Regions from separate parts of the Bradyrhizobium sp. 197 genome, predicted to be linked through region 1. Evidence: predicted binding sites of a transcription regulator. Region 1 holds the regulator's gene; the other holds the start of a gene.
The links. Region 1 encodes PhoB, which activates phosphate uptake and scavenging genes when phosphate is short. Its sites were predicted from a motif close to TGTCATNNANCTGTCAT; they were not measured.
Positions count from the first base shown of each region.

Region 2: phnF (phosphonate metabolism transcriptional regulator PhnF) is a predicted target of PhoB. The motif match lies at 1,769-1,785, and genes of this name have one in related genera.

Region 1 covers NZ_JADPJJ010000053.1:17,750-26,346, reverse strand. Annotated here, with positions in the region: gene pstS (phosphate ABC transporter substrate-binding protein PstS) at 1-866, shown strand, start outside; gene pstC (phosphate ABC transporter permease subunit PstC) at 1,019-2,008, shown strand; gene pstA (phosphate ABC transporter permease PstA) at 2,013-2,858, shown strand; gene pstB (phosphate ABC transporter ATP-binding protein PstB) at 2,855-3,676, shown strand; gene phoU (phosphate signaling complex protein PhoU) at 3,688-4,404, shown strand; gene phoB (phosphate regulon transcriptional regulator PhoB) at 4,420-5,130, shown strand; gene IVB27_RS11050 (GcrA family cell cycle regulator) at 5,260-5,772, opposite strand; gene IVB27_RS11045 (aspartate aminotransferase family protein) at 6,227-7,429, shown strand; gene argF (ornithine carbamoyltransferase) at 7,429-8,364, shown strand; gene IVB27_RS11035 (Hsp33 family molecular chaperone) at 8,525-8,597, shown strand, end outside.
Region 2 covers NZ_JADPJJ010000092.1:294,113-302,709, forward strand. Annotated here, with positions in the region: gene IVB27_RS21880 (carbon-phosphorus lyase complex subunit) at 1-617, opposite strand, end outside; gene phnH (phosphonate C-P lyase system protein PhnH) at 622-1,230, opposite strand; gene phnG (phosphonate C-P lyase system protein PhnG) at 1,235-1,699, opposite strand; gene phnF (phosphonate metabolism transcriptional regulator PhnF) at 1,819-2,547, shown strand; gene phnE (phosphonate ABC transporter, permease protein PhnE) at 2,561-3,409, opposite strand; gene phnE (phosphonate ABC transporter, permease protein PhnE) at 3,406-4,290, opposite strand; gene phnD (phosphonate ABC transporter substrate-binding protein) at 4,366-5,301, opposite strand; gene phnC (phosphonate ABC transporter ATP-binding protein) at 5,363-6,172, opposite strand; gene IVB27_RS21920 (transferase hexapeptide repeat family protein) at 6,356-7,030, shown strand; gene IVB27_RS21925 (alpha-D-ribose 1-methylphosphonate 5-triphosphate diphosphatase) at 7,027-8,220, shown strand; gene IVB27_RS21930 (DUF1045 domain-containing protein) at 8,239-8,597, shown strand, end outside.

The DNA.
Region 1 (8,597 bases):
ACGGTCTAAACTACCAGTCGATCGGTTCCGGCGGCGGTATCAAGCAGATCCAGGCCAAGACCGTGACCTTCGGCGCCAGCGACGCGCCGCTCAAGGCCGAGCAGCTCGAAAAGGACGGCCTCGTCCAATGGCCGATGGTGATGGGTGCCATCGTTCCCGTCGTCAACATCGAGGGCGTGAAGCCCGGTGAGATGGTGTTCGATGGCGAGACCCTCGCCGGCATCTATCTCGGCAAGGTCACCAAATGGGACGACGCCGCGATCAAGAAGCTCAATCCGAACCTGAAGCTGCCGTCGGAGGCGATCACCGTGGTCCGCCGTTCGGACGGTTCGGGCACCACCTTCAACTTCACCAACTATCTCGCCAAGGCCAGCGCTGACTGGAAGAGCAAGGTCGGTGAAGGTACCGCCGTCGAGTGGCCGGTCGGCGTCGGCGCCAAGGGCAACGAAGGCGTGTCGGGCAACATCAGCCAGACCAAGAACTCGATCGGTTACGTCGAGTACGCCTATGCCAAGCAGAACAAGCTGACCTACACCGGTCTCGTTAACAAGGCCGGCAAGCCGGTGCAGCCGACCGTCGAAGCCTTCCAGGCAGCCGCCTCCAACGCCGACTGGGCCAAGGCTCCCGGCTACTACGTCATCCTGACCGACCAGCCCGGCGAGAAGTCCTGGCCGATCACGGCGGCGACCTTCATCCTCATGCACAAGGAGGCCACCGACAAGGCGGCCTCGCAGGAAGCCATCAAGTTCTTCCGCTGGGCCTTCAAGAGCGGCGGCAAGGCGGCTGAAGAGCTCGACTACATCCCGATGCCCGAGGGCGTCGTGACCCTGGTCGAGAAGACCTGGGCTGCCGAGATCAAGAGCTAAGCTCGCGATGCTCGTGTCCCGGACGCCCTGCAGCGTGAAACGCTGCCGCGCAGAGCCGGGACCCACAACTGTGCCCCGGATCAGCATCGCATCCGGGGCACGGACCAACAAAAAACGTATACTATTTGGTACAGGGGATCGGCGTGGCAGAGATGGCCGTTCAGAGCGATATAATCGACGACGCCGGACCGTATGATCGCGCCAAGGCCTTGAGCGCGTTCAAAGTCGGGGATGTCACCTTCTACTGGATCACGCGGCTCTCCGCGATCTCGGTGCTTCTGATCCTCGGCGGCATCATCCTGTCGCTGATCGTCGGCGCCTTTCCGGCGATGAAGGAATACGGTCTCTCCTTCCTGTGGACGCAGCGCTGGGCGCCGTCCGCCGATCCGCCGGTGCTCGGCGCGCTCGGGCCGATGTACGGCACGCTCGTCACCTCCTTCATCGCGATGCTGATCGCCATCCCGGTCGGTCTCGGCATTGCGATCTTCCTCACCGAGCTCTGCCCGCAATGGCTGCGCCGCCCGATCGGCATGGCGATCGAGCTGCTCGCCGGCATCCCCTCGATCATCTACGGCATGTGGGGCTTCTTCGTGTTGGGTCCGTTCCTCGCCAACACGTTCCAGCCCTTCATGATCAAGATCTTCGACGGCGTGCCGGTGCTGGGCGCGATCTTCGCAGGTCCCCCGTCCTATCTCAGCCTGTTCAATGCCGCGCTGATTCTCGCCATCATGGTGCTGCCCTTCATCACCTCGATCTCCGTCGACGTGTTCAAGACGGTGCCTCCGGTCCTGAAGGAAGCCGCCTACGGCGTCGGCTGCACCACCTGGGAAGTCGTCCGCAGCGTGGTGATCCCCTACACCCGCGTCGGCGTCATCGGCGGCGTCATGCTGGCGCTGGGCCGCGCGCTCGGCGAGACCATGGCGGTGACCTTCATCATCGGCAACTCGTTCCGCATCTCGACGTCGATCTTTTCGCCGGGCACCACGATCTCGGCGGCGATCGCATCCGAGTTCGCCGAGAGCGACGGCCTGCACCAGTCCGGCCTGATCCTGCTCGGCCTGCTGCTGTTCGTGCTGACGTTCTTCGTGCTCGCGGGCGCGCGGCTGATGCTGATGCGTTTGGAAAAGAAGGCGGGAAACTAACGCCATGAACCCGATCTATTCACGCCGTCGCCGCAAGGACTTCGTCATCCGCGGGCTCTGCATCGCCGCGACCGCCTTCGGCGTCACCTGGCTTGCGCTGATCCTGATCACGCTGCTCTACAACGGCCTGGCTGGCCTCAATGTCCAGCTGTTCATCGAGAACACACCGCCACCCGGATCGAACGAGGGCGGCCTGCTCAACGCAATCGTCGGCTCGCTGATCATGACCGTGATCGGCGTCGGCATCGGCGCGCCGCTCGGCATGTTCGCCGGCACCTATCTCGCCGAATACGGCCGCAACGACCGGCTGACCTCGGTGATCCGCTTCATCAACGACATCCTGCTGTCGGCGCCCTCGATCATCATCGGCCTGTTCATCTACGGCGCGGTGGTGGTGCCGATGCGCGGCTTCTCGGCGATCGCCGGCAGTCTCGCGCTCGCGGTCATCGTCATCCCGGTGGTGCTGCGCACGACTGAGGACATGCTGCTGCTGGTGCCGAACGCACTGCGCGAGGCGGCCTCGGCGCTTGGCCTGCCGCGCTCGCTGGTGATCAAGCGCATCGCTTATCGTGCTGCCCGATCGGGTCTCATCACCGGCGTGCTGCTTGCGACTGCCCGCGTCGCCGGCGAGACCGCGCCGCTGCTGTTCACCGCGCTGTCGAACCAGTTCTTCAGCCTCGGTCTGAACAAGACGATGGCGAACCTGCCAGTCACCATCAACAACTTCGTGCAGAGCCCCTACGCCTATTGGAAGCAGCTGGCCTGGAGCGGCGCGCTGCTCATCACCCTGACCGTTCTTGCCCTGAATATTGGCGCGCGCATCCTTGGCGCCGAGAGGACCGCAAAATGAGTGATCTTTCCGTATCGATGAGCGCGGCCGGCGGACTGCCCCACGCGCCGGTGCTGCCCGAGGCGCCCCCCAAGGTGACCGTTCGCAACCTGAACTTCTATTACGGCGAGCACCACGCGCTGAAGAACATCAACCTGACGCTCGGCGCCAATCGCGTCACGGCGTTCATCGGCCCGTCGGGCTGCGGCAAGTCGACCCTGCTGCGCATCTTCAACCGGATGTACGACCTCTATCCGGGCCAGCGCGCCACCGGTCAGCTCATGCTCGACCAGACCAACATCCTCGACCCCAGGCTGGACCTCAATTTGCTGCGCGCCCGCGTCGGCATGGTGTTCCAGAAGCCGACGCCGTTCCCGATGACGATCTACGAAAACATCGCGTTCGGCATCCGTCTCTACGAGAAGATCTCGAAATCCGAGATGGACGGCCGGGTCGAGAAGGCGCTGCGCGGCGGCGCGCTGTGGAACGAGGTCAAGGACAAGCTCAACGCCTCCGGCCTGTCGCTCTCCGGCGGCCAGCAGCAACGCCTCTGCATCGCCCGCACCGTCGCGGTGCGGCCCGAGGTGATCCTGTTCGACGAACCCTGCTCGGCGCTCGACCCGATCTCGACCGCCAAGGTCGAGGAGCTGATCCAGGAGCTTTCCGAGGACTACACGATCGCGATCGTCACCCACAACATGCAGCAGGCGGCGCGCGTCTCCGACAAGACCGCCTTCATGTATCTCGGCGAGCTGATCGAGTTCGACGACACCAACAAGATCTTCACGTCGCCGACCGACCGGCGCACGCAGGATTACATCACCGGCCGGTTCGGCTGAGGAGACGCGACATGGGTTCTGAACATACCGCAAAGGCCTTCGACACCGACCTCCAGGAACTCACCCGGCTGGTTGCCGAGATGGGCGGCATCGCCGAGCGCATGATCGTCGATTCCGTCGACGCGCTGATCCGCCGTGACGTTCCGCTCGGCCAGCGCGTCGTCACCATCGACACCGAGCTCGACGCGCTGCAGAAGCGCATTGAGGAGCGCGCCGTGCTCACCATCGCCCGCCGTCAGCCGATGGCGGTCGATCTGCGCGAGATCGTCGGCGCCATGCGCGTCGCGACCGATCTCGAGCGCATCGGCGACCTCGCCAAGAACATGGGCAAGCGCGTCGCGGCGCTGGAGACGGATTTCCATCCGCTCAAGCTGTTCCGCGGCCTGGAGCACATGACCGACCTCGTGCAGCAGCAGGTCAAATCGGTGCTGGACGCCTATGCCGCACATGATTTGCCGGCGGCGATGGCGGTGTGGAAGGGCGACGAGGAAGTCGACGCCATCTGCACTTCGCTGTTCCGCGAGCTCCTCACCTACATGATGGAGGATCCGCGCAACATCTCGTTCTGCATCCATTTGATGTTCTGCGCCAAGAACATCGAGCGGATCGGCGACCACGCCACCAACATCGCCGAGACCGTGTTCTACATGATCGAGGGCCAGGCGATCACCGACAAGCGGCCGAAGGGCGATATGACGACCTTCGCCACCTCGATACCGAACACCTAGGGAGCAACGACCCAGATGGGCGCACGCATTATGGTGGTTGAGGACGAGGAAGCCCTGACCGAGCTTCTCCGCTACAACCTCGAAGGCGACGGCTATGACGTCGAGACGGTCATGCGCGGCGACGACGCCGACACCCGTCTCAAGGAGCACATTCCCGATTTGATCGTGCTCGACTGGATGCTGCCGGGCCTGTCAGGCATCGAATTGTGCCGGCGGCTTCGCACCCGTCCCGAGACCAAGCAGCTCCCGATCATCATGCTCACCGCGCGCGGCGAGGAAAGCGAGCGGGTGCGGGGTCTTGCGACCGGCGCCGACGATTACATCGTCAAGCCGTTCTCGGTGCCGGAGCTCCTGGCGCGCGTGAAGGGCCTGCTGCGGCGCGCAAGCCCCGAGCGGCTCGCCACCGTGCTCGCCTTTGGCGACATCGAGCTCGACCGCGACAAGCGCCGCGTGGCGCGCTCGGGCCGGCCGATCGATCTCGGCCCGACCGAATATCGCCTGCTGGAGTTCTTCCTGGAGCATCCGGGGCGGGTGTTCTCGCGCGAGCAACTGCTCGACAGCGTCTGGGGCCGCGACATCTACATCGACGAGCGTACCGTCGACGTGCATATCGGCCGCCTGCGCAAGCTGCTCAATCTCGGCCGCGAGCAGGACCCGATCCGCACCGTCCGCGGCGCCGGCTACGCGCTGGATGATCGTTTTGCCAAGGCGGAGCAGCAGGCGTAACTCGCTTCAAGCTCCGCCGTCGTTCCGGATCGACACGCGCTTTTGGCACGCTTGTCCGGGACGACATCAAGTGGGCCGAGGCGTCATCGTGTGACGGCGCCGCCCTTGCAGTCAGCTAAATCCGCTAGCTCAGCGCGGGCTCGGCTTCACCGGTGCGCGGCGCCGATCCGACGCCGGCTGATACGCGACGCGCGAGTGTTGTGCGCAATAGGGCAGGCCGGACAGCGCCTTGCCGCCGCAGAAGAAGAAGTCCGGGGTCGAGGGATCGCCGACCGGCCAGTGGCAGGTCGCCTCGTTCAGCTCGAGCAGCGTCAGCCGCTGGCTCATCGGCACCACGTTGTCGTAGGTGACCGGTTCGGCCTCCACTTCGACCTCGAAGGCCTGTGCCAGCGCGGTGTTGCCGCGCGAGATCGGGCGGGTCACCCGCATCATATGCTGCGCGGGGCGCGCCTTGCGCGGCCGGGGCGCTGCCGATGAAGGGCTCTTGGCGCGACCCGACAGGCCGAGCCTGTGCACTTTGCCGATCACGGCATTGCGGGTCACATTACCGAGCTCAGCCGCGATCTGGCTGGCCGAAAGTCCGGCCTCCCAGAGCTTTTTAAGCTGCTCGACGCGATCATCGGACCAGGTCAAAACTGTCATTGCACCCTTTCCCTCGCTGCCGGCCTGCCATCCTGGCGCCTCGCAGCGAATGCCTAAGCCTTTAAAAACCCGTGCCGCCAGAATCCCTTAAGGCTCGCCGGGCGTGACTAGAACGCCCGAACGTTTACGCCGGTACATAAGGACTTAGAGATCAGAACCACTGCACGAGATGTCGTATCTGACAATCCAAACGCTACAATATGGCGTGACTCCCGCGCAAGAGTCCGCCGACTCGCTTCCACATGTTCCGTGGTGAAATCCGCGAAATCAGCACCGCAAGACTACGGATTCAGCGTTTCGCGAGGCTTTCCGGGCGGCATTGACACCCGTCTTCCCAAGCATAAGATAGTGACACGTGCCGCCCCGAAAAGGCGGCACGTTTCGTTTTCCGGGCCGGTCAATGGTGCGTTGCGCAATGCACGCGTCACACCGTCCGCAACATCCAAGTGACATCATGACCAACAGCGCAGCGCCGCATTTGCTCCCCGTTTTCGCCAGAACCGACCTCGGTTTCGAGCGCGGCGAAGGCTGCTGGCTGATTGCGACCAATGGCGAGCGCTATCTCGATTTCACCTCGGGTGTCGCGGTGAACGCGCTCGGCCATGCCCATCCCGCGCTGGTCAAAGCGTTGCAGGAGCAGGCCACGAAGCTCTGGCACATGTCGAACCTGTTCCAGAGCCCGGATGGCGAGAAGCTCGCCAACCGCCTCTGCCATGAGAGTTTTGCGGACTTCGTGTTCTTCTGCAATTCCGGCGCCGAGGCGCTGGAGGGCGTGATCAAGCTGGTCCGCCATCATCACTTCTCCCAAGGGCATCCGGAACGTTACCGCATCATCACCTTCGAAGGCGCGTTCCACGGCCGCACGCTGGCGACGCTGGCCGCGACGGGATCTGCAAAATATCTGGAAGGTTTTGGTCCGCCGATGGATGGCTTCGACCAAATCCCGCATGGCGATATCGAGGCCGTGAAGAAAGCGATCGGTCCGCAGACCGCCGGCATCCTGATCGAGCCGATCCAGGGCGAGGGCGGCGTGCGCTCGGCAACCCCGGCCTTCCTCAAGGCACTGCGCCAGCTCTGCGACGACAAGGGCTTGCTGCTCGCGTTCGACGAGGTGCAGACCGGCATGGGCCGCACCGGCGATCTGTTCGCACACCGCCGTCTCGGCGTGACGCCCGATGTGATGTCGCTGGCGAAGGCGCTCGGCGGCGGCTTTCCGATCGGCGCGGTGCTGGCGACCGCGAATGCGGCGGCCGGCATGGGGCCCGGCTCGCACGGCTCGACCTTCGGCGGCAATCCGCTCGCGATTTCGGCTGCGAATGCCGTGCTCGACGTCATGCTCAAGCCCGGCTTCTTCGACCACGTGCAGAGGATGTCGCTGCTGCTCAAGCAGAAGCTCGCCTCCGTGATCGACCGTCATAGCGATGTCGTCAGCGAAGTGCGCGGCGAGGGCCTGCTGATCGGCATCAAGGCCGTGGTGCCTTCAGGCGATCTCGTTGTAGCCTTGCGCGACGAAAAGCTGCTCACCGTCGGCGCCGGCGACAATGTCGTACGTTTCCTGCCGCCTTTGATCGTCACCGAAGCCGAGATCGAGGACAGCGTTGGGCGGCTCGAACGCGCCTGCACCGCGTTGTCCGGCAACAAGCGGGCGGCAAGCTGATGAGCAAGTCGCCCAATAAAGCACCGAAGCACTTCCTTGATATCGACGCGCTGCCGCTGTCGGAGCTCAAGAGCATGCTGGCCGCGTCCTCCGCGATGAAGGCGAAGCAGAAGGCGCATCAGCCGGTCAGGCCGCTTGAAGGCAAGACGCTGGCGATGATCTTCGAGCGCCCCTCGACGAGGACGCGGGTGTCGTTCGATGTCGCTATGCGCCAGCTCGGCGGCGAACCCATCATGCTCACCGGCGCGGAGATGCAGCTCGGCCGCGGCGAGACCATCGCCGACACCGCGCGCGTGCTGTCGCGCTATGTCGACGCCATCATGATCCGCATTCTCAATCACGATGCCCTGCTCGAGCTCGCGGCGAACGCCACCGTTCCTGTCATCAACGGCCTGACGCGGCGTTCGCATCCCTGCCAGGTGATGGCTGATCTCATGACCTATGAGGAGCATCGCGGCCCGATCGAGGGCAGGACTGTGGCCTGGACCGGCGACGACAACAACGTGCTCGCCTCCTGGGCGCACGCCGCCGAACGCTTCAAGTTCCAGCTCAACGTCGCGACGCCCCCGGAGCTCGCGCCGAAAAAGGCGATGCGCGATTTCATCAAGGCGACCGGCGCGCCGATCATGCTCGGCAGCGATGCCGAAGCCGCCGTGCGCGGCGCCGATTGTGTCGTCACCGACACCTGGGTGTCGATGGGCGACAAGGAAGGCGAGCATCGCCACAACGTGCTCAAGCCCTATCAGGTCAACGCCCAGCTGATGTCGCTGGCCAAGCCCGATGCGCTGTTCATGCACTGCCTGCCCGCCCATCGCGGCGAGGAGGTCACCGACGAGGTGATTGACGGCCCGCAATCCGTCGTGTTCGACGAGGCCGAAAACCGCCTGCACGCGCAGAAGGGCATTCTGGCCTGGTGCTTCGACGCGGTGAAGTAGGCGCGGGGCGCGCGGTGAAGGCGAAGTCGGTTTGTTTCGCCGTCCTGGCTTTCGCCAGGACGGCACCGAACTTGCGGTATCGTGTGTAACCATAGCTGCGCCCGGAACACGCTGCCCGCGCCCCCTTCCATTTCCGCTCTCCGACCCCAGATAAAGCGCCATGATTTCCCAATCCCCTGACATGAAAACCGGGCCCGAAGGCCCGGTTCGCGCACCATCCGCGGTTCCGGTCG
Region 2 (8,597 bases), on a different contig from region 1:
AGAAAACCTTCGTCGCCACGCGCGAGGTTCTGCAGGCGCAGGTCACGATCCGCCGGAAAATTGAGCGGCTCGCGAGTGAGGTCGCCGACGCTGGCGCCCTCCTCGGCCTGCGGCGAAGATTCGATCAGACCGTCGCGGCCGAGGATGTCGGTCACCCGCGGCGTTGGCGCTGTCGACGCTTCGGCCGTCGCGGGTGTTTCCGGCACAAAACCTTCGGCGAGCGAGGGATCGAGCAGGCGGTGGGTATAATCGAAGGTCGGGCCGAGGATCTGGCCGCCGGGAATGTCCTTGAACGTCGAGGACACCCGCCGCTGCACCCGCATCGCGCCGGTCTCGACCGGCTCGCTGGCGCCGAAGCGCGGCAGCGTGGCGCGGAAGGCGCGGACCAGGAAGATCGCCTCGATCAAATCGCCGCGCGCCTGCTTGATTGCGAGCGCCGCGAGCTCGCGGTCATAGAGCGAGCCTTCGCTCATGACGCGGTCCACGGCGAGGCCAAGCTGCTCCGAGATCTGGTCGAGGGACATTTCCGGAACGCTTTGGTCGCCGCGCCGCGCACTGGCGAGCAGGCGATGGGCGTTCTCGATGGCGCGTTCGCCGCCTTTGACTGCGACATACATGCGGCTAGCTTCCCTTGTTCACGACACGCGTGGTGCGGGGGATCGCAACCACGGCGTCATCGGCGACCAGCACCACATCGGTGCCGCGCGGAAACAGCGTCTCATTGACGCGCAGGCGCTCGAACAGGTCGAACGGCCTGATCGAGGCCTGGAGCGTCGCGACACCGTCGATGCCGGGGCCGCGCAGCTCGAAGCTGCGCCCCGAGTCCAGGCTCTCGACCTGAAGGATCAATGTGGTCGAACGATCCGGATATTCGCTGGTGCCGAGCGCGAAGCGCTCGAGCGAAGGCAGCGCTCCGCCGTCGCTGATCAGCGCGAAGCCTGCGATCGAGGAATCCTGCACCACCGGCGCGCCGGTGTGGAACTTCAGCCATTTTGTCACGTCGGTGCTTTCCGACATGCGCGCATTGAGCCAGAGCGGCGTGTCGTGGTCGAACAGCGTCAGCGCGATCGCGGCGGTGCCGCGCATCATTATATGAGGCGCTCCTGATGTCGGCACGATGCGCTGGACCGACCCCGGCCGAGCCATCGCGTCCATGACCGAACGAAAGGTCGATTGCGCCGACAGCACCTTGTCGGCGAACCCCGGCGGCAGTTCCGCAATCGTAGTCATGATCTCACCCTTCACCGCGCACCATGGTGTAGAAATCAACCTTCGTCGCGGCGGTCTCGGCCGCCGCCTGCTTGCGCCTGACCATAAGCTGCTCACGCAACGGCGCGATAATTTCCCGCTCCACCGCGCCGCCGAAATCGCTGGATTGCACCAGCGCATCGCACAGCGCGATCAGCCGCGCCTTCTCACCGTCGCGACCGAGCGTGTAACCGAAACCGACCTCGCCGCTCGCCAGCCTGACCGCAGCGCGCGACACCGTGGCTTCGCCGAGGTTGAACGGCGCACCGTCGCCACCGACCCGGCCGCGCAGCATGACGAGACCGTTTTCCGGCGCGCGCAGATCCTGATGCGCCGGCAGGGCGAGAGCGCGGAGGCGAGCGGCGATCTCGCCCGCCTCCGCGTGCGCCAGCACGGCCATTGCGGCCTTGCGCTGGGCTTGCTGATTGTTGTGCTGGGTCACTAAATCCACCAAACTTTTCTGCAGAACTTGTCGAATCCAAGTTGTCTATGATACTAGACAACTTGATACGTGAGCGCCATGACTGTTTCGTGACAAAGGCGTGATTTCTGGAGTAGCTTCCCGGCCACATGAGCATTCAGGACACAGCCTCCTCGGGCGTCGCGTTGTGGCGCCTCGTTGCCGACGGCATCGAGCGCGGCATTGCCGACGGCCGCTTTGCGGCTGGCGACAAGTTGCCGGGCGAGATGGAGATCGCCGAAACCTATCGCGTGAACCGCCACACGGTGCGGCGCGCGTTGGCCGCGCTTGCCGAGCGCGGCATCGTGCGGGCCGAGCGCGGCAGCGGAACCTATGTCGAGGCGCAGAAGCTCGCCTATCCGCTGCGCTCGCGGACCCGCTTCTCCGAGATCGTCGGCGCGGATGGCCGCGAACCGCATGGCCGGTTGATCGAAGCGTCCGATGATGCCGCGACCCGCGAACTCGCGCGGGAACTTGGATTGAAGGCCGGCGCACCACTGGTGCGGATCGAAGCGATGCGCCTCGCCGACCGCACGCCGATCTGCGTCTCCACCACCTGGCTGTCGGCGGAATTGTTTCCGGGGGCGGGCAATGTATTCGCCGCGACGCGCTCGATGACGAAACTGCTCGAGCATTACGGCGTCCGCGACTATCGGCGCGGCGCGACCCGGATCACCGCCGGCATCGTCGACGCAACCGACGCCGCACGGCTCGATCTGGCGCTGGGACGGCCGATCCTGGTGGTCGACGCGACTGACCATGACCTCGACGGCAAGCCGCTGGTGACCAAGCATTCGCGCTTCGCCGCCGAGCGGGTGGAGTTTCTGGTGGAGTCGTAGAAGGGAAGAAGAGCTACGCCACTGCCCTTCGCCCGATGATGGCGAAGCGGAGTTTTCCCGAGACGAAATCGATCGCGGCGACTGCCACCAGGATCATCAGGATCAGGAACGACACCTTCTGCCATTCCAGCACGCGGATCTGCTCGGCGAGCTGGAGCCCGATGCCGCCGGCGCCGACGATGCCGATGATGGTGGCCGAGCGCGTATTCGACTCGATGAAATAGAGCACCTGGCCGGCGACGACCGGCAGGACCTGCGGCAGCAAACCGAAACGGATCTCGTGCAGCGCACTGCCGCCGGAGGCGCGGATGCCCTCGACCTGCTTCTGGTCGGCGCCCTCGATCGCCTCCGAGAACAGTTTTCCGAAGGCGCCGAAATCGGACACGGCTATGGCGAGCACGCCGGCAAACGGACCGAGCCCGACCACGTTGATCCACACCAGCGCCCAGATCAGCGTATCAACGCCGCGAATCGAATCCAGGAAACGTCGCACCGGGAAGCGCAGAATGCTCGACGGCACCACGTTGCGGGCGGCCAACAGGCTGACCGGAAGCGCGAACACGGCGGCAAGCGTCGTGCCGAGCAGCGCAATCGACAGCGTCTCGCCCAGCGCCTTCAGATAGATCGGCAGCGACGAGCCGGGATCCGGCGGGATCATCATCAGGCTGATCCAGCCGAGCTGGTTGAGGCCCGCGAAGAACCGCGACGGCGAGAAATCGAGATCGACGAGGCCGTAGACCAGGATTGCGAACGCCGCGACGATCATCGCCGGCATCGCAAGCCGCGCGGAGGCCGGCCGGTCGAACATTTCAGGATAGCGCGCGCGAAGCGCTGCGGTGTCGATCTCCTGCCGCCCCGTCACGTCCGCGTCTCCCTGCCGAACAGCTGGCCGCGCAGCCAGCCGGTGCTGATGTCGATGACGAAGACCGCGACGATGATGGTGAGCAGGATCGCGCTGACGTCCGAGTAATAAAACTTGCGGATGGCGACGACGAGCTCCTGGCCGATGCCGCCGGCGCCGACGAAACCCATCACCGAGGCTTCCCGGACATTGACCTCGAAGCGCAGCAGCGCGTAGCTGGCATAGCCCGCGGTCACCTGCGGCACGACGGCAAAGCGCATGCAGGAGAGCCAGCTCGCACCGGTCGAGCGGATGCCTTCGACCGGCTTCATGTCGGCGTTCTCGACGATCTCCGAGAACAGTTTTCCGAGCGCGCCGGTGGAGTGGATCGCGATCGCGAGCACGCCGGCCATCGGCCCGAGCCCGAAGGCGATCACGAAGATCAGCGCGAAGACGATACCGGGCACGGTGCGGGCGAATTCGAGCAGGCGGCGCACCGTGAAGCGCAGCCAGGGCGACGGCGAGGTGTTTTCGGCCGCAAAGAAGTTGAGCGCGAAAGCGAACGTTGCACCGATCAGCGTGCCTACATAGGAGATCAACAGCGTCTCGCCGAGCATCCTCAGCCATTTGCGCCAGCCCCACAGCCACTCGCCGACATCGGTCCAAACCCGCTGGCCATTGTCGAGCGCGAAGATGCGGTCGAAATAGCTGAGGAAGTTACCGTAATGGGCGAAGAGGGTGCGCAGGTTCACTTCCGCGCCGATCGCGGCGAGAAACAGTGCTGCAGCGAAGATCACGGCTCCAAACAGGAGTCGCAGCCGCTTGCGCGCGACCGCCTGGCGATAGGCGGCGTTGAGCACGGCGAGCTGCTGCTCGGGGAGGATCGAAACCGCGACGGTCATCTGGCCAGGAAAAATGGTCGATCAAAGAGAAACAGCCGGGTCCATCGACCCGGCTCCAATGCCATCGTCCTGAAATCAGGACGCCTTCTTCTTACGCAGTGCATCGACGAACTTGATCAGCTCGATCGTGCCATCCCAGTCCTTGGTGGTGGCGGGATGAAAACCCTTCTTCTGGCCGTCCTGGAGACGGTCGAAGGCCGCCTTGTCCTTGGCCGGCGCGTCGAAGAACGCCTTCGCGATGGCCGCCTTCGCCTCTTCCGGCAGGTCCGAATTGTAGGCGTAGGGGCCGTTGACGATCGGCGCCGACTTGTGGATGATGCGGAAATCGTCCTTCTTCATCGGCGAACCGTCGGCATTCTTCAACATGCCCTTGGTCAGCATTTGCGCCAGCGTCGAATCGTCATCGCTGGTCCACTGGTTGGCCGCAACGTCGACGGTGCCCTGCGCGAGCGCCAGGATCGCATTCTCATGGCTGCCGGTGAAGACGACCTTGCCGAAATAGGTGTCGGCGTCCGCGATGCCCATCTTGTCGAGCTCGAAGCGCGGCACGTTGTTGCCGGAGGTCGAGTTCGGATCGACGAGGCCAAGGTTCTTGCCCTTGAGCTGATCGACGCTCTTGTAGGGGCTGTTCGCCTTGACGAAGAACACCGAGTAGTAGCCGGTCGAGCCGTCCGCGTTGATGTCGTTGGCGAAGGCGTCGGTCTTGACGCCGGTCAGGCGGGCGCGGGCGAACGAGGCCGAGCCATAGCTCGCGATATGGATGTTGCCGGCGCGCTGGCCTTCGATGACGGCGGCGTAGTCGTTGGCGATGCGCAGCGTGACCTTCACGCCCAGCTCCTTGGAGAGATAGTTCATGAACGGCGCCCAGCGCTCGGTAACGCCCGAGGCGTTTTCCGCCGGAATGACCGCGAAGGTCAGTTCGGGATATTTGGCTTTCCAGTCGTCGGCGGAGGCTGAGGTCGTGAACGCGAGCGCGGCGGCGCCGGCAAGAACTAGTCTACGAGTGATCATGATAGCCTCTTCATCGGTTGGGGTCGGTTGACGCAAGAACTGAAAACAAAACAAGCGCGGCTCAGGCGGCGGCCGCCGTTCCAAGTGCCGGAACGCCCTGGGGCGCCGGCACGGGCATGCCGCCCATGATTTCGGCGGCTTCGAGATCGTAGAGCTCGCGCGCAACGTAATCGGTCAACTCAGCCGGCGCGCCGTCGAACACCACGCGGCCCTGCGCCATGCCGATCAGGCGGTCGCAATAGCTGCGCGCCAGATCGAGCGAGTGAAGATTGCAGAGCACGGTGATGCCGAAATGCTTGTTGATGCGCAGCAGCGCATCCATCACGATCTTGGTGTTGCGCGGGTCGAGCGAGGCGATCGGCTCGTCGGCGAGGATGATGTCGGGCTGCTGCACCAGCGCGCGGGCGATCGCCACGCGTTGCTGCTGGCCCCCGGAAAGCTGGTCGGCACGCTGGGCTGCGAGCGGGGCGATGTCGAACTGCTCGAGCGCGGACATCGCCAGCGCCTTGTCCTGCTCAGGCCAGGTCTGCGTCAGGGAGCGCCAGGCCGGCATCGTCGCGAGTCGCCCCATCAGGACGTTGGTGAGCACGTCGAGCCGGCCGACCAGGTTGAATTGCTGGAAGATCATCGCGGAACGTGCCCGCCACTGCCGCAACTCCTTGCCGCGCAGCGCCGTGACGTCGATGCCGTCGAACAGGATGCGGCCTTGCGTCGGCGTCGCCAGGCGGTTGATGGTCCGCAGCAGGGTCGACTTGCCGGCGCCGGATCGCCCGATCACGCCGACGAAGCCGCCGGGGGAAACTTGAAACGAAGCGTCGTCCACCGCGGCTTTCACGCCGAAGCGACACGTCAGACCTTCAACCACCAGCATGCAGGGCTCCAGAGTAGCTTGGGCCCACCGCTAACGCCGGCGCTTGACACTTGTGTGACACGCGCGTTGCGGTGCGGCGATCCTACACACCTCATCGCCTGTTCATCCCCTGTCATCGCGTCGTCATGACATTGTCATCAAACCGCTCGAAGAGAAATGCCCGCCCTCTCGTTCGGATGCAACATGGCCGCCAAAACTCTTTCGGTCCAGCCGACCATCGATCCCTCGGCCAGGCTGCACGACACCAGGCTTGGGGCCTACACCGAGGTCGGCGCGCGCACGATTTTGCACGACGTGACGATGGGCGATTACTCCTATGTCGTGAACGACGCCCAGATCACCTACACCACCATCGGAAAATTCTGCTCGATCGCGGCGATGACACGGATCAATCCGGGCAATCACCCGATGCACCGCGCCACGCAGGCGCACTTCACTTATCGTTCGAGCGCCTACTTCGAAGGCGAGAGCGACGATACGGAATTCTTCGACTGGCGGCGCCAGCATCACATCCATATCGGCCATGACGTCTGGATCGGCCATGGCGCGATCGTGCTGCCGGGCCGCAACATCGGCACCGGCGCGGTGATCGCGGCAGGCGCCATCGTCACCAAGGACGTGCCGGCCTACACCATCGTCGCCGGCAATCCGGCGCGCATCGTCCGCCGCCGGTTCTCGGAAGAGATCGCCGGGCGGCTCGCCAGGCTCGCCTGGTGGGACTGGGATCACGACAAATTGCGTGAAGCACTGCCCGATTTTCGCAAGCTCGGGATTGAAGATTTCCTCTCGACATATGAAGCACGGGCAAGTTCTCTCAACAGTCCTCTTGGCAGCAGCAAACAAAGCGCGGTCGCGTGACAGACATTTTCCTTGAGGGCGGCCGGACCCTGATCGGCTCCGAGCTCGTCGAGACTTCACTTCTCGTATCCGGAACGGACATTGCGCAGCTCGACGCTTCTCGCGGCCGGACGCGGCTTGCGATCGACGCGCGCGACCTGCTGGTGCTGCCCGGCATCGTCGATCTGCATGGCGATGCCTTCGAGCGGCAAATGATGCCGCGTGCCGGTGTCGACTTCCCGATCGATGTGGCGCTCGCCGACAGCGACCGCCAGGCGATCGGCAACGGCATCACCACGGTGTTTCACGCCACGACCTGTTCGTGGGAGCCGGGCCTGCGCAGCGCCGACAATGCGCGCGGCCTGATGGAAGCGATCGAACGGCAGCGCCCGCAATTCGCGGCCGATACCCGCTTCCACCTGCGCCACGAGACCTACAATCTCGATGCCGAGCAGGAGATGAGCCAATGGCTCGCCAAAGGTCGCGTCGACCTGTTCGCCTTCAACGACCACATGGACGGCACGGTCGGGGACATGGCCAAGCCTCGCAAGCGCAACCGCATGGTGGAGCGTACCGGCCTGTCGGGCGAGGAATTCGACCGGCTGGTGGGACACGTGCTTTCGCGCGCCAGCGAGGTCCCGGCTTCCGTGTCGCGGCTTGCCGCGACTGCCCGCGCCGCCGAGGTGCGGATGCTTTCGCATGACGATGCGACGCCGGCGGTGCGCCAGGGCTTTCGCGCCATAGGCGTGGCGATCGCGGAGTTTCCGATCAACGAGGAGACGGCGCGGGAGGCAGCCAGCCACGGCGATGCCATCGTCTACGGCGCGCCGAACGTCGTGCGCGGCGGCAGCCACACGGGCTGGACCAAAGCGTCCGACATGATCGCCAAGGGGCTCTGCTCGGTGCTGGCCTCGGACTATTATTATCCCGCGCAGCTGCTCGCTGCGTTCCGCCTCGCAGCCGATGGCGTGCTGCCGCTGACCGAGGCCTGGAACCTGGTCTCCGCCGCACCCGCGCGCGCGACCGGCCTTGCCGATCGCGGCGTGCTCGCGGAAGGACGGCGCGCCGACATTCTGCTGGTCGACGACAGCGTTCCGCTGCGACCGCGACTCGTGGCCGTCATCGCGGGCGGCAAGCTCGTGCATCTCACCGATGCGACGCGGCTGCTCGCAGCAGTGGCAACGCCGCGCGAGGCTGTCGTTGCGGCCTAAACCGGTTATGCTGCGGCGATGACAGGTCTTTCCCGCTACGCGATCTATTTTGCGGCAGGCAGCAACAGCGCCCTCTCCCGCTTCGGCGCCGAGCTGCTCGGCTACGATGCCCATACCGGCAACGAATTGCCGTTTCCTAGCGACACACTGCATGCCGCGCCCGATTGGCGCGACATCACCGCCGATCCCCGCAAATACGGCTTTCACGGCACGCTGAAGGCGCCGATGGCGCTCGCGCCCGGCAAGACCGAAGCGGAGCTTTTGTCGGCCTGCGCAACCTTTGCCGGCGAGGCGCGGAGGATCCCGGTGATCCGCCCGATCGTCGATTCCATCAGTGGTTTTATTGCGGTCATTCCGGCCGAGCCGGTCGATGCGCT